Regions from separate parts of the Bradyrhizobium sp. USDA 4354 genome, predicted to be linked through region 4. Evidence: riboswitches for the same ligand, from Rfam matches in the RefSeq annotation. Region 4 holds a riboswitch; each other region holds the start of a gene.

The links. Region 4 has a riboswitch for cobalamin ahead of ACVIIV_RS30870 (TonB-dependent receptor). Riboswitches for the same ligand answer to the same signal wherever they lie in the genome.
Region 1: linked by a shared signal. The riboswitch ahead of metE (5-methyltetrahydropteroyltriglutamate--homocysteine S-methyltransferase) and the one ahead of ACVIIV_RS30870 (TonB-dependent receptor) in region 4 are both predicted to bind cobalamin.
Region 2: linked by a shared signal. The riboswitch ahead of ACVIIV_RS16485 (ribonucleoside-diphosphate reductase subunit alpha) and the one ahead of ACVIIV_RS30870 (TonB-dependent receptor) in region 4 are both predicted to bind cobalamin.
Region 3: linked by a shared signal. The riboswitch ahead of ACVIIV_RS24330 (TonB-dependent receptor) and the one ahead of ACVIIV_RS30870 (TonB-dependent receptor) in region 4 are both predicted to bind cobalamin.

What each region holds. Positions count from the first base shown of each region.
Region 1 covers NZ_JBSSDC010000001.1:3,614,897-3,619,105, forward strand. The annotation lists gene ACVIIV_RS16650 (nodulate formation efficiency C protein) at 1-347, opposite strand, end outside; cobalamin riboswitch at 1,558-1,760, shown strand; gene metE (5-methyltetrahydropteroyltriglutamate--homocysteine S-methyltransferase) at 1,864-4,209, shown strand.
Region 2 covers NZ_JBSSDC010000001.1:3,566,772-3,570,980, forward strand. The annotation lists one part of gene ACVIIV_RS16470 (IS630 family transposase) at 1-119, shown strand, start outside; one part of gene ACVIIV_RS16470 (IS630 family transposase) at 121-723, shown strand; gene ACVIIV_RS16475 (hypothetical protein) at 1,346-1,588, opposite strand; gene ACVIIV_RS16480 (hypothetical protein) at 1,762-1,917, shown strand; cobalamin riboswitch at 2,172-2,389, shown strand; gene ACVIIV_RS16485 (ribonucleoside-diphosphate reductase subunit alpha) at 2,512-4,209, shown strand, end outside.
Region 3 covers NZ_JBSSDC010000001.1:5,254,780-5,258,988, forward strand. The annotation lists gene ACVIIV_RS24315 (adenylate/guanylate cyclase domain-containing protein) at 1-454, shown strand, start outside; gene ACVIIV_RS24320 (hypothetical protein) at 578-754, shown strand; gene ACVIIV_RS24325 (hypothetical protein) at 1,323-1,580, shown strand; cobalamin riboswitch at 1,684-1,897, shown strand; partial or broken gene ACVIIV_RS24330 (TonB-dependent receptor) at 2,012-4,209, shown strand, end outside.
Region 4 covers NZ_JBSSDC010000001.1:6,608,125-6,612,333, reverse strand. The annotation lists gene cobT (nicotinate-nucleotide--dimethylbenzimidazole phosphoribosyltransferase) at 1-1,015, shown strand, start outside; gene ACVIIV_RS30875 (histidine phosphatase family protein) at 1,008-1,580, opposite strand; cobalamin riboswitch at 1,653-1,853, shown strand; gene ACVIIV_RS30870 (TonB-dependent receptor) at 1,969-4,209, shown strand, end outside.

The sequences.
Region 1 (4,209 bases), 3.0 Mb from region 4:
GGTTCAACGATAGTGCAGCGGCCCTGCCGCAGAAGATCGCCGAGCCGGCCTTGCGTGGTCGTCACAAAGTTGAAGTTGCTCGGATCATGCAGAAAGCGAAGATTTGCGTCCCTTTCGCCATCCTTGACTTCACTGGCGATCAACGAGAGCGCCAGGGCGCGCCAGCCCAATTCCATCGGCTTTGCATAAGTCGACGCAAGTTGAAACGTGCCGTCGTGCGCGATCTTCCAGGCGATAACCTTCTGTTCGCCTAATGTCTCATCTCGGTGCCTGGCCCACCAAATGAGCACATGGTCATTTTGGTCAAGTTCAGCGACGCCCCACATTCGCGGGACGAACTGTGCCACCTTCGAGACCTTGGAGATAATTTCATCTATTGTCTCGCCGTCTTGCGCTCGCCACGTCGACTTGAATCTTTCGATAAGGGGGCTCTCGTTGGCGCGAACACTGTTGCTCGTCGGAGCCAGCCCGGCCAAGCAGATCAGGGATTGACAGAGACAAAACCATAACGCGCGTCTTGCAGACATTTTCCTCATAACTGTCAGCCTATCTGGTTTCATCCACACGTCATTCCAAAGCGAGCAACCTTCAACCTGTTATGCGCGAGCGCAAGAAGTTAGCGGCGACGCGACGGGGAGACCGACGGTGTCCCGTGCGAGCAGGCGCTCCCCTCTATGTCACGCGCCGCTAACTTCACTGCCAACGACAGCCTCAATTTGCTGTGCTGGACATGCCCAGCAGGAGGGACTGGGCATGCCGAGGACCTGCATTCTTCGTGCCACGCAATAGACGGCAATTCGCACCGGTTTTGTGTCCGCTTTGTCGACTTTCCGACTTGCGCACGTTTCGATGTTTCCGTTCAGCCTTTCCAGCGCGGCTTATGCATCCTCGTCACGCACTGGATATTCGACGGCGCAGGGGAATGCCTCGGCGCCGAGTTCCTAATGAGAATTGGGAGCACGTTTGCCGCCATTGAATCGTTTGGTTCGCTATCGTTGTCGGAATGTGGGTTTTCGATCTCTGCCATGCCTTTTGGCACTTACGGCCAAGGGGCCACGGCGCGATTGGCGCTCCTTTCGCGACATGCGGCGCTCCGGAAGTCGAGAGCAGCCTCAGCCAGCTGAGCTTTGCACTCGATGCCCAACGACGCGAAAGCCGATCTTCACCGCCGAGCATTTGAGGTCTGGCTGGCCCCGCAAATCACGTGCTCGCCGGGTATGTTGCTGGCTTTCGGCAGGTGTCTTGGGCTTATTCAACACGGATCCTGTTGGTCGAGAAGGGGGGCTGAATGGCGGACGTACTCAAGAACCGTTGGGAAGCCGGGACTCGCATCAAATGCGTTCAGCTCGAGCCAGCAGTCCCGACCGCGCAAGCCGCGTTTGTCCCTTCGATCTGGCGTGCGGCCCGCGGGCAGCTGCGATGGTCATTCCGATATCGCTGATTGGAGAGCGCTTCTACATCGTCTCAACGATAGAGATGCACGATCATTCGCGTAGCAGATCTCGCAGCATCAGCTTGAGACATAATCTGAGAGGTTGACGGAAGACTTCTCTTGCCGATAATCCAAGTCGTCGAGGTTCTCCGGTTTCCACTTGATCCGGAGCTAAGAGGGAAGCCGGTGAAAATGCCGGCGCTGCCCCCGCAACTGTGAGCGGCGAGCCGCTGTCCAACGATGTCACTGAAGCCTGCGCGGCTTCGGGAAGGCCGGACAGCAGCGATGAACCGCGAGCCAGGAGACCTGCCCCGACAATATATTCGTCCACGGGCGGGGTGTCCCGGTGGTGCGCCAAGCAGCCGTCGCACCGCGCGACTTCCCCTGCCTGCGTCCGCCCTGGCCTTTGCCCCCAACATGGGGTTAACGCTATGTCTCTTCTCTCCCTTCCGGTTGCCACGCTCGGAACGCCACGCATCGGTCCAAGGCGCGAGCTCAAACTCGCTCTAGAAAGCTATTGGGCCGGAAAAAGCAGCGAACAGCAGTTGCTCGAGGACGCAGCTGGCCTGCGTGCCGCGAACTGGGCTCGTCAGAGATCTATCGGAGTCACGGTCATTCCATCGAACGATTTCTCGCTGTATGACCAGGTGCTCGACACAAGTTTCATGGTTGGCGCCATCCCGGAGATCTACGCCTCGAACGCCGAATCCATTTCGCTCAAGACGTACTTCGCTATGGCCCGCGGATCACAATGCGACGATCAGGATGCGAGTTGCGGTCACGGACCGCGCGGATTTGGCGCACCCGCGCAGGAGATGACCAAGTGGTTCGACACCAACTACCACTACATGGTCCCCGAGTTTCACAGGGGACAGACTTTTAGGCTATGCTCTCGCAAGCCGATCGAGGAGTATGACGAAGCCAAGGCCCTTGGCTTTCAGACCCGCCCTGTCCTGATCGGGCCGGTCACATTCCTAAAGCTCGGCAAGAGTCCCGATCCTGCGTTCCAGCCACTCTCATTACTGGATGAACTGATACCGGCCTATATCGAGGTTCTGCAGGAATTGGCCAGACGTGGGGCAAATTGGGTTCAGTTCGACGAACCCTGCCTGGTTCTTGATCTGGATGAGAGGGCGCGACAATCGTTGCGACATGCCTATGACCGGCTCACCAAGGAGGGGCCGGCCATCAAGATCTTAGTTGCCAGCTATTTCGGCGAGCTCGGGGACAATTTGGACACCGCCTTGAGCCTGCCGGTTGCCGGACTGCACCTCGATCTGGTTCGAGCGCCACAGTTGTTGGACCAGATCATCGCTGGCGGCCGAAGTGATCTCGTCATGTCGCTCGGTGTCGTCGACGGCCGGAATGTATGGCGGTCGAATTTGTCGTCGCTGCGCCAGCGGCTCGAACCCGCGATTGAGAAGCTCGGCAAGGATCGTGTACAGATTGCTCCATCCTGCTCGCTGCTTCATGTGCCGGTCGATGTTGAACTCGAAACCGGGCTCGCTTCCGACGTCAAGAGCTGGCTTTCTTTCGCGGTCCAGAAGATGCGGGAGCTTACGATCCTGGCGCGGGCACTCGCAGGCGACCAGAATGTTGCGCTATCTCTTGCCGAGTCGGAATGTGCCGCGAGTGGCCGCCGGTCTTCGCCGAAAATCCGTGATGCCAATGTCGCTGTACGGATGAAAGCGATCGATCAGACCATGCGTCGGCGCGCCAGCCCATTTGCCCGTCGTGCCGAGATCCAAAGCAACCGTTTCGGACTACCGGCTTTTCCTACCACGACCATCGGATCGTTTCCGCAGACCACAGAGGTCCGGAATGCCCGTGCGGCGCATGCGCGAGGCGCGATAAGTGACGAGCAATACGACAGGTTCCTCAAGGAGGAGACTGCGCGCGCCGTACGTTGGCAGGAGGACATCGGTCTCGACGTCCTCGTGCACGGCGAGTTCGAGCGCAATGACATGGTGCAGTACTTCGGCGAGCAACTCGCCGGCTTCGCATTTACCAGGAACGGATGGGTGCAGTCCTACGGCTCGCGCTGCGTCAGGCCACCGATCCTGTTTGGCGATGTAGTGCGGCCGAGGCCTATCACGGTGGACTGGTGGCGCTACGCGCAATCACTAACGAGGAAGCCGATGAAGGCGATGTTGACCGGACCGGTGACGATCTTGAACTGGTCCTTTGTTCGCGATGATATTCCCAGAAGCGAGGTCTGCCGCCAGATTGCGCTCGCGATCCGAGACGAAGTTCGCGATCTCGAGAATGCTGGTGCGACAATGATCCAGATCGACGAAGCCGCACTGCGCGAAGGAATGCCGTTGCGTCGATCGGATTGGACGGCCTATCTCGACTGGGCCGTGGATTGCTTCAGCATCTGCTCATCGGGCGTCGCCGATGAAACGCAAATTCACACACATATGTGCTACTCGGAGTTCAACGACATCATCGGTGCGATCGCTGCAATGGACGCAGATGTCATCTCGATCGAGACGTCGCGCTCGAAAATGGAACTACTCGACGCGTTCAGGAACTACGAGTATCCAAATCAGATCGGGCCGGGCGTGTACGACATCCACTCTCCACGCGTTCCCGAGACCAGCGAAATGAAGGAGCTGATGGCGTTGGCTCGGACCCGGCTGCAGGATACGCAGCTCTGGGTCAATCCGGACTGCGGCCTGAAGACGCGCAAATGGGAGGAGGTTCGGCCGGCGCTAGCGAACATGGTCGCTGCCGCCCGCCAACTGCGGGCTGCATTCGATCCGCGAGGCCGTTGA
Region 2 (4,209 bases), 3.0 Mb from region 4:
AGCGGATCAAGGACGGCGATTTCACTATACGCGGTCTCGTTGCCGAGCTTGCCGGTCGCGGTCTGAAGGTCGACTACCACTCGGTGTGGGACTTCGTGCATGCCGAGAAGCTCAGCTTCAAAAAAAAGCGTGGCGGCTGGCGAACGCGATCGAGCCGAGGTCGCGCGGCGGCGAGCCCAGTGGGCAAAGTATCAAGGACGCGTCGAAGCTGAACGGCTGGTTTTCATCGACGAGACCTGGACCAGGACCGATATGGCCCCCTTGCGGGGATGGGCGCCGCGCGGGAGCAGACTTCACGCAAAGGTCCCCCACGGCCGCTGGAAGACCATGACCTTCCTGGCGGCCCTGCGCCACGACCGGATCGATGCGCCATGGTTCATCGAGGGGCCAATCGATGGCGTGAGCTTCCGCACCTATGTCGAGAAGGTTCTCCTGCCGACCCTTCAGCCCGGCGACATCGTCGTCCTGGATAATCTCGGCAGTCACAGGAGCAAAGCCGTCCGCCAGCTCATCCGTTCAGTCGGGGCCAAGCTCTTCTTCCTACCAAAATACTCGCCCGACCTGAACCCGATCGAACAGGTCTTTGCCAAGCTCAAGCACCTCGTCCGCAAAGCTGCCGCGCGAACCGTCGACGCGGTCTGCGCCGCAATCGGCCACGCACTCGATGCCTTCACCGCCGATGAATGCGCCAACTACCTCAGAAATTCAGGGTATCGAACTTAATGCCATCGCGCTTTAGTGCAAAACAGCCGAATGCTCAGGTGATTTGGGATGGCATGTCGCGAACTGGGGCTTTGCAGTGTCCATCAGAAGAGGAGCCTCTTCTGATGCCCCTGATCGCGCTCGATCTTTTGCTCGATGGTCCTGCATCAGCCGAGTCCTTGGTATTTCGAAAGTGAGACCGGATGGACTTTACCTCAACTCGCGGGGGCTCCAGCAGTCGGGCAGCGCGGGCCCGCAAGAGAACTTATCGGTTTCCCGTCCGCAGACGCAGCGGCTTTCGAACAGCAGTTGACGGAGATCGCCAATGCAGGTGGCGGCGTGCCGATGCAAGTCTCCGTTCATCAAGTCGGCGCATCCTTACCTGAGGGACAGCCCCTTAGGGAGGCGGTAACACGAATACTCGATGCTACCGCATTTCGGAAGGTCTCCGGCGATGCTGATCGCCGCCGGGCCCGCGCCGACCACGAGAACGTCCCAGACGCGGTCGTCGTCCACGCCGTTCACACCTCATCCTGACGAAACTGATGGCGGGGCGGCGTGGTCCGTTCGGGCGGCGCTTCGAGGCCCGCTTGGGACAGAGTCGGCTCCGGTGTCCGCTCCCGCAGCGACTCGATCCGGGTAATCAAGGCAACTTTTTTTCGTTCGGAGCCGGCATTCGCGCGATCGCGGCCAGTCTCCACGTGGACTGTTCCGGGAAGCCAACGTCGCGCAGTGCCTGCGGCGTTTGGCGTGGTTCGACCATCCCGAGCGTTGCCCACAGCTGAGCCATCTTGTCAATGCGCTCGTAATACGTGCGGCCGCGAACGTCGCGCAGCCAGTCCTCCCGCAGCAACGCGTGCTGGAGACGTTGCAGCCCTTGGGTCATCAAACGGATCGGTGACGTTAGCGCTCGCTCGCTCGAAAGCGGCAGAGCTCAGCACTTGGTCGGGCACGCGCGCGCCCCAGAAGCTCGGGAATGACAAATATGTGCTAGGGGAGTAATCGGCGCTGGAGTTGCACGATGCTTCGTCGGTCTGCCAGGGCAGGCCGAGCCAGCGCGTGAGCGCATTCCTGGGTGGCCAGGGCGCCTTTACATTTAAGATCGTGGCGCGGATCGGGCTGCGCAGCGCAGCATGGCTGATCGGCCTCGTTGCCGTCTGCGAGATTGTCCGGCTGCTCAATCCGCTCGGGCGTGGTCGTACGATCTCGACTTGAACGACGAGGCGTGACGACATCGCGTCTTTGGACTTTTCCGTCAGGGAGGCACGGCGCGATCTGCGCCGTGCATCGAGGAGCACTTCGTACGCTCCTCGGCACCGAACCGCAGGGCGCGTTGACGAGCACGATCTTCGCGCGGCTCGGGCGCAGCACGGCTTAGGTCTTGCCAAGCCGCCCGCCGAAATTCCCGCATTCCACAGCCAATCTGAGCGGAAGCTCAAACGAATCGTTGACACTCGCTCGCGAATATCACCACATGTGGGCGTCACGGTTCCGCTAGATCGCAAGATTTAGTGGCTAAGAGGGAAGCCGGTGAACTGCGCCAGAAGGCGCGGAATTCCGGCGCTGCCCCCGCAACTGTCAGCAGCGAGCTGCCTCCGACAATCGTCACTGGTGCTTTCGTGCCGGGAAGACGGGATGCGAGCGACGACCTGCGAGCCAGGAGACCTGCCGTGACGATCTGAACGTCCACGGGCGGGGTGTCCGGCGGTCGCTTGCATGCACCGTCCGGCATTTTGCTGCGGGCGTTTCTGCAGCGTCCTTCCCTATCAGCCCCGTTCAAATACAACGCGCGCATCACGGGGCCTATTGATGTCACTGAACCTTCACGACGCGGAAACTTCCTCCGCACCCATCATCCAGTTGCGTCCACAGTCGCTGGCGCCCGCTTCGAGCGAGCCGGCCATGCAGATCATTCGCCGCAACGGCAAGGTCACGCCGTTCGATTCCGCCAAGATCGCGGTTGCCATGACCAAGGCGTTCCTCGCGGTCGAGGGCACCACCGCGGTTGCCTCGCGCCGCGTCCATGAGAGCGTCGAGCAGCTCACAGTTGAAGTTGTCAGCGCGCTGATGCGGCGGGCCGGCGAGGGGCGTACGTTCCATATCGAGGACGTGCAGGACCAGGTCGAGCTCGCCTTGATGCGCAGCGAGCACCACAAGGTCGCGCGCGCCTATGTGCTGTACCGCGAAGAGCGAGCGCGCCAGCGAGCCGAGGAGGCAGCCACCGAGGCGACCCCTGCCGCGGCGCCGTCACTCCATGTCACGCTCCCCGACGGCTCGCGCGTTGGTCTCGATAGCAGGCGCCTCGCGCTGATCATCGGTGAAGCCTGCGCCGGCCTCGATGGTGTGTCTGCCGCCCCCGTTCTGGCCGAGACCACCCGCAACCTCTACGACGGCATCAGCCAGGAAGAGCTGGCGCTGGCCTCCATCATGGCCGCGCGCACGCTGGTCGAGCAGGAACCGAACTACGCCTATGTCAGCGCGCGTCTGTTGCTCGACAAGCTTCGCGGCGAAGTGCTGTCCTATGTCCATGGCGCCCCGACGTCCGCCTCGCAGGCGGATATGGCAACCCGCTATGGCGAGTATTTCCCGGCCTATGTGAAGACCGGCATCACGGCCGAGCTGCTCGATCCTGATTTGGCCCGTTTCGACCTCGGCCGGATCGCCGCCGCGCTCAAGCCGGAGCGCGACCTGAACTTCCAGTTCCTCGGCCTCCAGACGCTCTACGACCGCTACTTCATGCACGTGCGCGGAAAGCGCATCGAATTGCCCCAGGCCTTCTTCATGCGCGTCGCGATGGGGCTGGCGGTCCGCGAGATCGATCGCGAAGCCAAGGCGATCGAGTTCTACGATCTGCTGTCGTCGTTCGACTTCATGGCCTCGACTCCGACACTGTTCAATTCGGGTACGCTGCGCCCGCAGCTGTCCTCCTGCTTCCTCACCACCGTCTCCGACGATCTCGACAGCATCTTCAAGTCGATCAAAGACAATGCGCTGCTCGCAAAATACTCCGGCGGCCTCGGCAACGACTGGACGCCGGTCCGCGGCCTCGGCGCCCATATCAAGGGCACCAACGGCGAAAGCCAGGGCATCATCCCGTTCCTGAAGGTCGCCAACGACACCGCGATCGCCGTCAACCAAGGGGGCAAGCGCAAAGGCGCGGTGTGCGCCTATCTGGAGACCTGGCACGTCGACATGGAGGAATTCCTCGATCTGCGCAAGAACACCGGCGACGATCGTCGCCGTACCCACGACATGAATACCGCCAACTGGGTGCCGGACCTCTTCATGCAGCGTGTCGACACCGATAGCGAATGGACACTGTTCTCGCCGGACGAGACGCCGGACTTGCATGATCTCTACGGCGAGGCGTTCAAGTCGGCCTACGAGGCCTACGAGGCAAAGGCGAAGGCCGGCGGCATGCGCGTGTTCAAGACGGTCCGCGCGACCGATCTCTGGCGCCGCATGCTGACGATGCTATTCGAGACCGGCCATCCCTGGATCACCTTC
Region 3 (4,209 bases), 1.4 Mb from region 4:
GACCGGCAGCATCGGTTCCGAGCTGATGATGAGCTTTACCGTGATGGGCGACGCCGTGAATCTCGCCTCGCGGCTCGAGGCCGTCAACAAGGTCTACGGCACCCGCATCCTGATCTCGCAGCCGACTGCGGATGCAATTGGATCGCGCCTCGAATTGCGCGAGATCGATCGTCTGGCGGTTGCGGGGCAAAGCGCGCCGCAGGCGATCTTCGAGGTGATGGCGAGACCAGGCGCACTCACCGATGCACAAGTGAGCCTGCGCACGCACTATGCCGAAGGTCTCGCCGCCTATCGCGCCCGGCGCTTCGACGAGGCCCGTGCAGCCTTCAACGCGGCGCTCGAGGCGGTGCCTGGCGACGGCCCCTCGCGCGCGATGCTCGGGCGCATCACCCAGTTCGCGCCCCATCCGCCGGATGCCAATTGGGATGGCGCCTGGCGGCTGGAGCAGAAATAGCCGTGGCTGCGGTCCGGTATGCCGGACCGAGAAAAAACGATGCTACTCCATAACGATGTTCGCCGTGACCTATTTCCCGGGCCTAGGTTTGACGTCCCTGAGGCGTCTAATGGGGACACGCCGATGACACATCTCGAGGACAGGCTCGAACGGTTCGAGACGCTCACCGCCGAATGCGAGCTGATTGCCAAGCTCGCCACCGACAGCACCAAGCGCGAGTTCTATTTGAGGCTCGCCGAGCAGTACCGCCAGCTGGCGGCAGATATGCGGCATGCGATCGCGACCAGGGCTGCGGCCTGAGCCGTCTGCAATCCGTTCTTAACGTTTGGCGCGCATCCTAGAAGCATGCGGGCGTCGTCTGATCGGCGATGGCTCGTGGTGGGAAGGCCGGGGTTCGTTGCAATGCAGCGTGCCTCGCGAGTGTCATTTGCCATGCCTGACAGGGCAATCCCATGCGCCTCGTTGGAGTGATCATATTCGCGCTCATGACGGCGGCCTGTGATCAGCAGGACATCACCGGCTCGACGACGCCAGTCTGTCCGATGCGAAACTACAGCTACAATCCACGCGACATGAACCAGTGTGTCAACGCCTGCAAAGCGTGCGACCGCGGCACAACCGTCACCTGCACGACCTCCTGCACCCTCAAGGGAGCTCGCTGAGCGGGGACCGCCTTCTGCCTTGCAGGGATCGCAACCGCGCGACGAGGTCGGTGAGGTCGCAACGCGATCGCCCACGAGACCTGACGGCTTGCGGATACCGGGAACCGATAGCGGCCCAGGGTCAAAGGCTGGCGGTGCTCCGGCACCGGAACGATTCACATGGATTAATCATTGAAGGGGGCGGGCGGGACGCGGAGTCCGATGGAATGGGTATGCTCGATCCCGGTCGATTTCTGGTGTCGTGCTCGCATTGCGATGCCTGGCCGATGGCGGCCAATGTGAAGCGGACGAGCTGGTCTGCGTCCCCGCACGAGGTCCGCTTCGTCTGCACGCGCTGCCGCCGCGAAGAGACCGCGATCGTCTCCGCCTCCGGCGAATTGACGCCCATCAAGCACGTCGATGTCCCGCCGCACGATGTCGCTGTCGCCTGGGCCCAGGCCCAACGTTTGCGAGGGCGGACCTGAGCGGCCGGCCGCCCTCCCATGGACCGGCATTGGCCGGTACGTCGATGCCAGCTTGCGGAGGTGACAACGGCCGCCGGTCGATTGACTCCCGGTCCGGACGACTCGTAGATTGAACGGTGACGGTTCTCCTTACGGAGATCAAAAGGGAACGTGGTGCGAGATTTCCCAACGCCGGGATCTTCTCAATGCCATGGCTGCCCCCGCAACTGTAAGCGGTGAATCTCTCGTCCTGTGCCACTGGGAATCTCGGTCCTGGGAAGGCGACGTAGAGGTAACGACCCGCGAGCCAGGAGACCTGCCGTCAGCCGTGGTCACACGCGAAGATGTCGGTCGGGGAGTACAGACATTAGCTTCACCGGAGCAATCGATCGCTCCGCCGTAAAGCCTCGTTCGCTGTGACGTGCCACTGACGTCATGCCGAGGTTATCATTGTGTCCCGTATTGTCACTGCCGCCAGGCGCTGCTGCGCCGGCATGGTTGCGGCCGTTTCCTTCCATTCGCTCGATCTCTCCATCGCCCGCGCACAGCAGGCCGTCGCCGAGCAGTTGCCGCCGGTCGAAGTGACCAAGCCTGACGATCAGAACCGTACGCGGGCCAGGGCGACCGGCGATGGCGACGCGGGGAGGCGCCGGGCGACGCCGAACGGAGCACCGAGCGGGACAGGCTCGTCCGGCTCCGGCAGCGAGGTGGTCGCCAACAATGGCGGCATCGTCGGCGCGGCCACGACCGTCATCACGGCGGCGGACATCGCGCATGCGCCCTCGCAGACGCTGGCCGAGATCATCGCGGTGCAGGTGCCGGGCGCCCAGATCACGACGTTCTATGGCGGCCAGATCGGTGCCAAGACCAATGTCGACCTGCGCGGCTTCGGCGCGTTCGCCACTGCCAACACCTTGGTGCTGGTCAACGGACGGCGGCTGAACGACATCGATATGGCGCAGGTGGATCTCTCCACCGTCCCGCTCAATTCGATCGAACGTATCGAGGTCACCCGCGGCAATTCCGGTGCTGTGCTCTATGGTGACAATGCGGTCGGCGGCGTGATCAACATCGTCACCAAAAACGGTGTCGGCGGCCCGCCCGCGACAGCGCGCATCGAGGCCGGCTTCGGCTCGTTCAACACCAGGCTGGGTAACGTCTCGACCTTGCTCAATTCCGGTCCATGGTCGACCTCGTTCTACGGCAATGCCGTCAGGACCGATGGCTATCGCGACAACAATCGATACTCCCAGGCGAACGGCGTCGGCAATCTGAACTATACGACGCCGGGCCTGACTGCTTTCCTGACCGTCACCGGTGACAATCAGGAGTTGCGACTGCCGGGCGGCCGCACGGTCGATCCGTCGATCGGCGTCGACGAGCTCGCGACCAGCCGGCGCGGGACCAGCACGCCTTTCAATTACGCCAACCAGCAGGGTTTCAGCGCGACGGCGGGCTTCACCAAGACCCTGGTCAACGGCGTCGATCTCATCGTCGACGGCGGCCTGCGCGACAAGAAACAGCAGAGCGCGTTCTTCTCGAGCCCGACGCCGGTTCCGGCTTTCTTCACGTCGACCTATGTCGAGGCCGATCTGACGACATGGTCGATCACGCCGCGCCTCAGCGTGAAGAGCCTTCTGCTCGGGATGCCGTCGCAGCTCTTGACCGGCATCGACTATTACGATGCGGGCTTTCAGCAGAACCGCGGCGCCGGCCAGGGCCTCGCCCCCTGGCACAATTACGACCTCAGGCAGCGGACGGTGGCGGGCTATGTCCAGCACACGCTGGGTGTCGCGCCGACGACCGACATCTCCTACGGCGCACGGGTGCAGAACGTCAATCTCTCGGCCCGGGACAATTTTGATCCGGCGGCTCCGTTCAATGCCGACATCGGTGCGCTTCCGCTGAGAAGCGATGAGACTCAATTTGCGCTGCACCTCGGTGCCGAGCATCGTCTCAGCGATAGCGTCGCGCTGTTCGGCCGGGTGGCGCGCGCCTTCCGCACGCCTGACGTCGACGAGCGGGTGTCGTCAGGCCCTTCATTCGACCCGTTGTTCAATCCGCTTCCGCAGACGTTTCAGCTCAAGACCCAGACCTCGCAGGACATCGAGGGCGGGCTGCGCATCAGAGGGGGGGGGGCGGACTGCAGATGCAAAGCAGTCTCTATCTGATGGACCTCGCCAGCGAGATCCATTTCAATCCGATCCTGTTCTACAACACCAATCTCGATCCGACCCGCCGTTACGGCTCGGAGACCAGTGTCGCCTATCGCATCAACGATGCACTGCTGGTGCGTTCCGGCATGGCCTATACCCGGGCTGTCTTCCGCGAAGGCATCTGGGCGGGCAACGACGTGCCGCTGGTGTCGCGCTACACCGCGAGTGCGGGCCTCACCTGGAACATCTGGCAGAACTATCTGGTGTTTGATGCCACCGCGCGTTTCTGGAGCGAGCGTCGCATGGACAATGACCAGGCCGGAACCCAGAGGCCTATCCCTGCGAATGGCACGATCGACGTCAAGCTCAGCGGTCAATATGAGCGGTACTTCTGGTCGTTCAGCGTCAACAATCTGCTAAACGCGCTCTACTACGACTATGCCATCGCAAGCACCTTCACGGATGGACGCTTCAGCGCCTATCCGCTGCCCGGT
Region 4 (4,209 bases):
CTCCGCGGTCCATCGCGAGGCGGCCATTGCGCGGCAAGCGCAACTGACGAAGCCGACCGGCGCACTCGGCCGGCTCGAGCAGCTCGCGATCGAGCTTGCAGGTTTGCAGGCGACGGAGCAGCCCCGCGCTTCGCGGGTCCCGATCATCATCTTCGCCGGCGACCACGGCATCGTCGCGCAGGGTGTGTCAGCCTATCCGCAAGAAGTGACCATCGCGATGATGGCGAACTTTGCGGGTGGCGGCGCCGCGATCTCGGTGCTGGCGCGCGAGCTTGGCTCGAGCCTGGAGGTGGTCGACGCCGGCACGCTGGCACCAGGGGAGATGGCGGGCGTCGTCACCGACAAGCCGCGCTCCGGCACGCGCGATTTCAGCGTCGAAGCTGCGCTCACGCCGGCGGAATTGGCCTTCGCCTTCGAAGCCGGCCAGCGCGCGGTGGCGCGCGCCGAGGCCAGTCAGCCCGATCTGTTGATCTTCGGCGAGATGGGCATCGGCAACACCACGACATCCGCCGCGATCGCGGCGAGCCTGCTTGGCGTGAGCGCCGAGGAGATCGCGGGCAGCGGTACCGGCGTCGATGCGGCCGGCCGGGCGCACAAGGCGCGGGTGATCGATGCGGCGATCGCACGCCACGGCGTCGCCGGAGCCTCGCCCGAAAAGATCCTGTGTGCCGTCGGCGGCCTCGAGATCGCTGCGATCTCAGGCGCTATCATTGCGGCCGCGCAGCGCCGCATTCCCGTGTTGATCGACGGCTTCATCGTGTCGGTCGCGGCGCTGGCGGCGGCGCGTCTCAATCCGTCCTGCCAGCCGTTCCAGCTAGCCTCGCATCAATCGGCGGAGCAGGGACATCGGCTGGTGTTGCGCGCGCTCAACGTGCAGCCGTTGATCAGCCTCGATCTCAGGCTCGGCGAGGGATCGGGCGCGGCCATCGCGCTGCCGCTGGTCCGCTCGGCCTGTGCGCTTCACAACGGCATGGCGACGTTCGCACAGGCCAATGTGCCGGATCGGCCTAGCTGATCCGCTGATTGACGAAAACGACCCGCCAACCGCCCGCGAGCCGGTCGATCCGGGTCAGCGACAGCGGATCGATCACGAGGCGCAAGGCGGCTTGCGGCGTCAGGTCCAGCGCGATGCAGAGCGCGGCGCGGATGGTGCCGGAATGTACGACCAGCGCTGCGGAGCCTGCGCCAATCCGCGACAGACCGAGCCGGACGCGCGCGACCTGATCCGCAAAGCTTTCGCCGTTCGGCGGTCGTCCGCGCGCCGGATCGCGCCAGAACTGCGCATAGGCATCGCCACCGGTCGCGGCGAGCTCGTCATGCCGATGGCCGGTCCAATCGCCGAAATCCTGCTCGCGGAATTCGCTGACCAACTCCGGTTCGAGCCCCAGTGCGCGCGCCGTGTCGACCGTGCGTCGCGACGGGCTGGCATAGCTGGCGCGATCCGGCGGCAAGCGCTGCCGCAGAGCCGCCAATGCCGCGTGATCGCCGAGGTCGGCCCGCGCATCGGCTGCATGGATCGTCCCGGCCACGCCCTTGACGGCCGCATGCCGTATCAACCAGAGGAAGGTCTCGCCTTCCATGCTCATCTCCAAGGAAGTTGGTGGCTGTTGCCGCAACGCCGCAACTGGCACATTGACTCTGTCTTGGAGGTAATCCTAGATGCTCGCGACGGTTTTCCCGAGAGGGAATGAAAAGGGAATGCGGTGCGGGGCGTTGTCCCCAATGCCGCGGCTGCCCCCGCAACTGTGAGCGGATAATCCTTCGTCACGAGCCACTGGGTCCTCGGTCCCGGGAAGGCGACGAAGCGGTCATGACCCGCGAGCCAGGAGACCTGCCGTCAGCCGTGGTCACACGCGAAGATGTCGGTCGGGGAGTACAGACATTCGGCTTCATCGGACGGCTGACAAGCCCAGGATGAGACCTCGTTCGCTGTGACGTGCCACTGACGTCATACCGAGGTTTTGTACTGTGTCTTCCATCCGTATCGCACGACCGCGCCGCTTCCTGCTTGCCTCCGTGGTCCTTACGTCGTTTGCAGCCGCCGGCCTGGCTCCCGCGCTGGCACAGCAGGCCCGCGAGCCGCTGCCGCCTGTTGAGGTGTCGCCCGCTCAATCCCGCAAGCAGGCGAGGCCAGTGGGCCGGGAGGCGCAGCGCGCACGCCGTGCGGCTGTACGCAGGCCGGAATCTGCATCCGCAGCGCCCAAGCCTGTCGTGCCGACCGCCGCAGTGCAGACGCCGCTCAACAGCAATGCGGTGGCCGAAAGCGCCTCGCGGCTCGGCCTGACGGTGCGTCAGACGCCCGCGACGGTCGAGGTGATCTCGGCCGAGACCATGCGCGAGCAGGGCTATCGCACCGTCTCTGAGGTGGCGCAGGGCGCGGTCGGCGTCACCTCCGGCGACAACCCGGCCGAGCCTTCGGCCTTCTCCATGCGCGGCTTCACCAACAGCCAGATCAACACGCTCTACAACGGCATCAAGATCGGTCCGCAGAACATGACCTCGCGGATCGTCGACACCGCCAATCTGGAGGCCGTGGAATTCTTGAAGGGCCCGGCCTCGCTGATCTCGGGCGAAGGCGCCGCGGGCGGCGCCATCAACTTGGTCAACAAGCAGCCGCACACCGGACCGATCCGCAACGAAGCTGATTTATCGTGGGACTCGCTGAATTCGTTCCGCGCGCATTACGGCTCGGGCGGCAGCACCAACGTGCAGGGGCTGGACTACCGCTTCGACATCAGCCGTTCCACGCTCAACGGCTTTGCCGACGACACCAACGTCAAGACGTTCGGCACATCCGGCCAGCTCAATTACCGCATCTCCGATAGCCTCAAGATCTGGGGCGCGCTCGAATACCGGGAGGATCGCTCGAAAGCCTATTGGGGCGCGCCGCTGGTGCCGGTCGCCTTCAGCGGCTCGCATGCGACGACGGGGATCGTCTCCGGCAACTATGTCTCGAATTACAACGGAACCAATCTCGGCGCCGTCACCATCGACGACCGCACCTTCAACACCAATTACAATGTCCTCGACAACCGCAACGTCGCCCAGGAAGTGTGGCTGCGCGGCGGCTTCGAGCTGAAGCTCGCGCCTGACTTGACGCTGAAGAGCCAGGCCTATGGCTACGGTGCGGAGCGGAAATGGTTCAACAACGAGATCGAGGCGTTCAATTCCACCACGAACCTCGTCGATCGCGAGCGCTTCTATGTGGCACACAGCCAGCGTCTGGTCGGCAACATCACCGACTTGATCTGGGACACTGATATCGCGGGCTTCGACAACCGGCTGGTCACGACGCTCTCGTCGAGCTATCTCGATTTCGTAAGGCCCGGCGCGGCAAACTTTCCCGGTGATTCCGTTTCGCGCGTCGATCCCAACCGCGGCTTTTACGGCCTGCTCACGACACAGCAGCAGACCGCGCGCATCGACAACGAGGCGCTGTCGTTCGAGGACCGGCTGAAGCTGACACGTAGCTTCGCGCTGATCGGCGGCCTGCGTGTCGAGCACATCGGGCTCGACCGCAACTCGACCGACAAGAACGGTCTGGAGAAGGCAGGCTTTCCATTCACGAAAGACTGGGCGCCGGTGACGGGACGCATCGGCTACACCTGGGAGGCCGTTCCTGGCCTCACCTTCTTCAGCCAGTACGCCACCGGTGCCGACATCGCCGCCAACAACATCTTCCTGCTGGGGCCGACCCAACCGCTCGACCTGACGACGGCGCGTACCTATGAGACCGGGGTCAAGCACCTGTTCTGGGACAACAGGGCGGAATGGTCGTTCTCGGCCTACGACATCCTGCGCAAGAACGTCTATGCCGCGGCCGGCGGCATGCAGCTGAATATCGCCGGACGACAGGAGTCCAAGGGCGTCGAGCTTGCCGCCTCCGTGCGCCCGATCGAGCCGCTGCGGCTGTGGGGCAACATCGCCTATGTCGATGCGCGCTATGCCGACTACAATTTCGCCGGTGGCTCGTTCTCCGGCAACACGCCGCCGAACGTGCCGCGTATCGTGGCCAATGTCGGCGCGTCGTATCGGTTCTTCACGCCCTGGCCAGTGGAGCTCGGCATCACCGGCCGCCATGTCGGAGACCGCTACAACACCGATGCCAACGTGGTGACGATGAAGGCCTACACAGTCGCGGACGTTTACGCCTTCATCGACTTCCCCAGGACGGTGTTCGCTGCGGTCGATCAGGCCCGCCTGACCTTC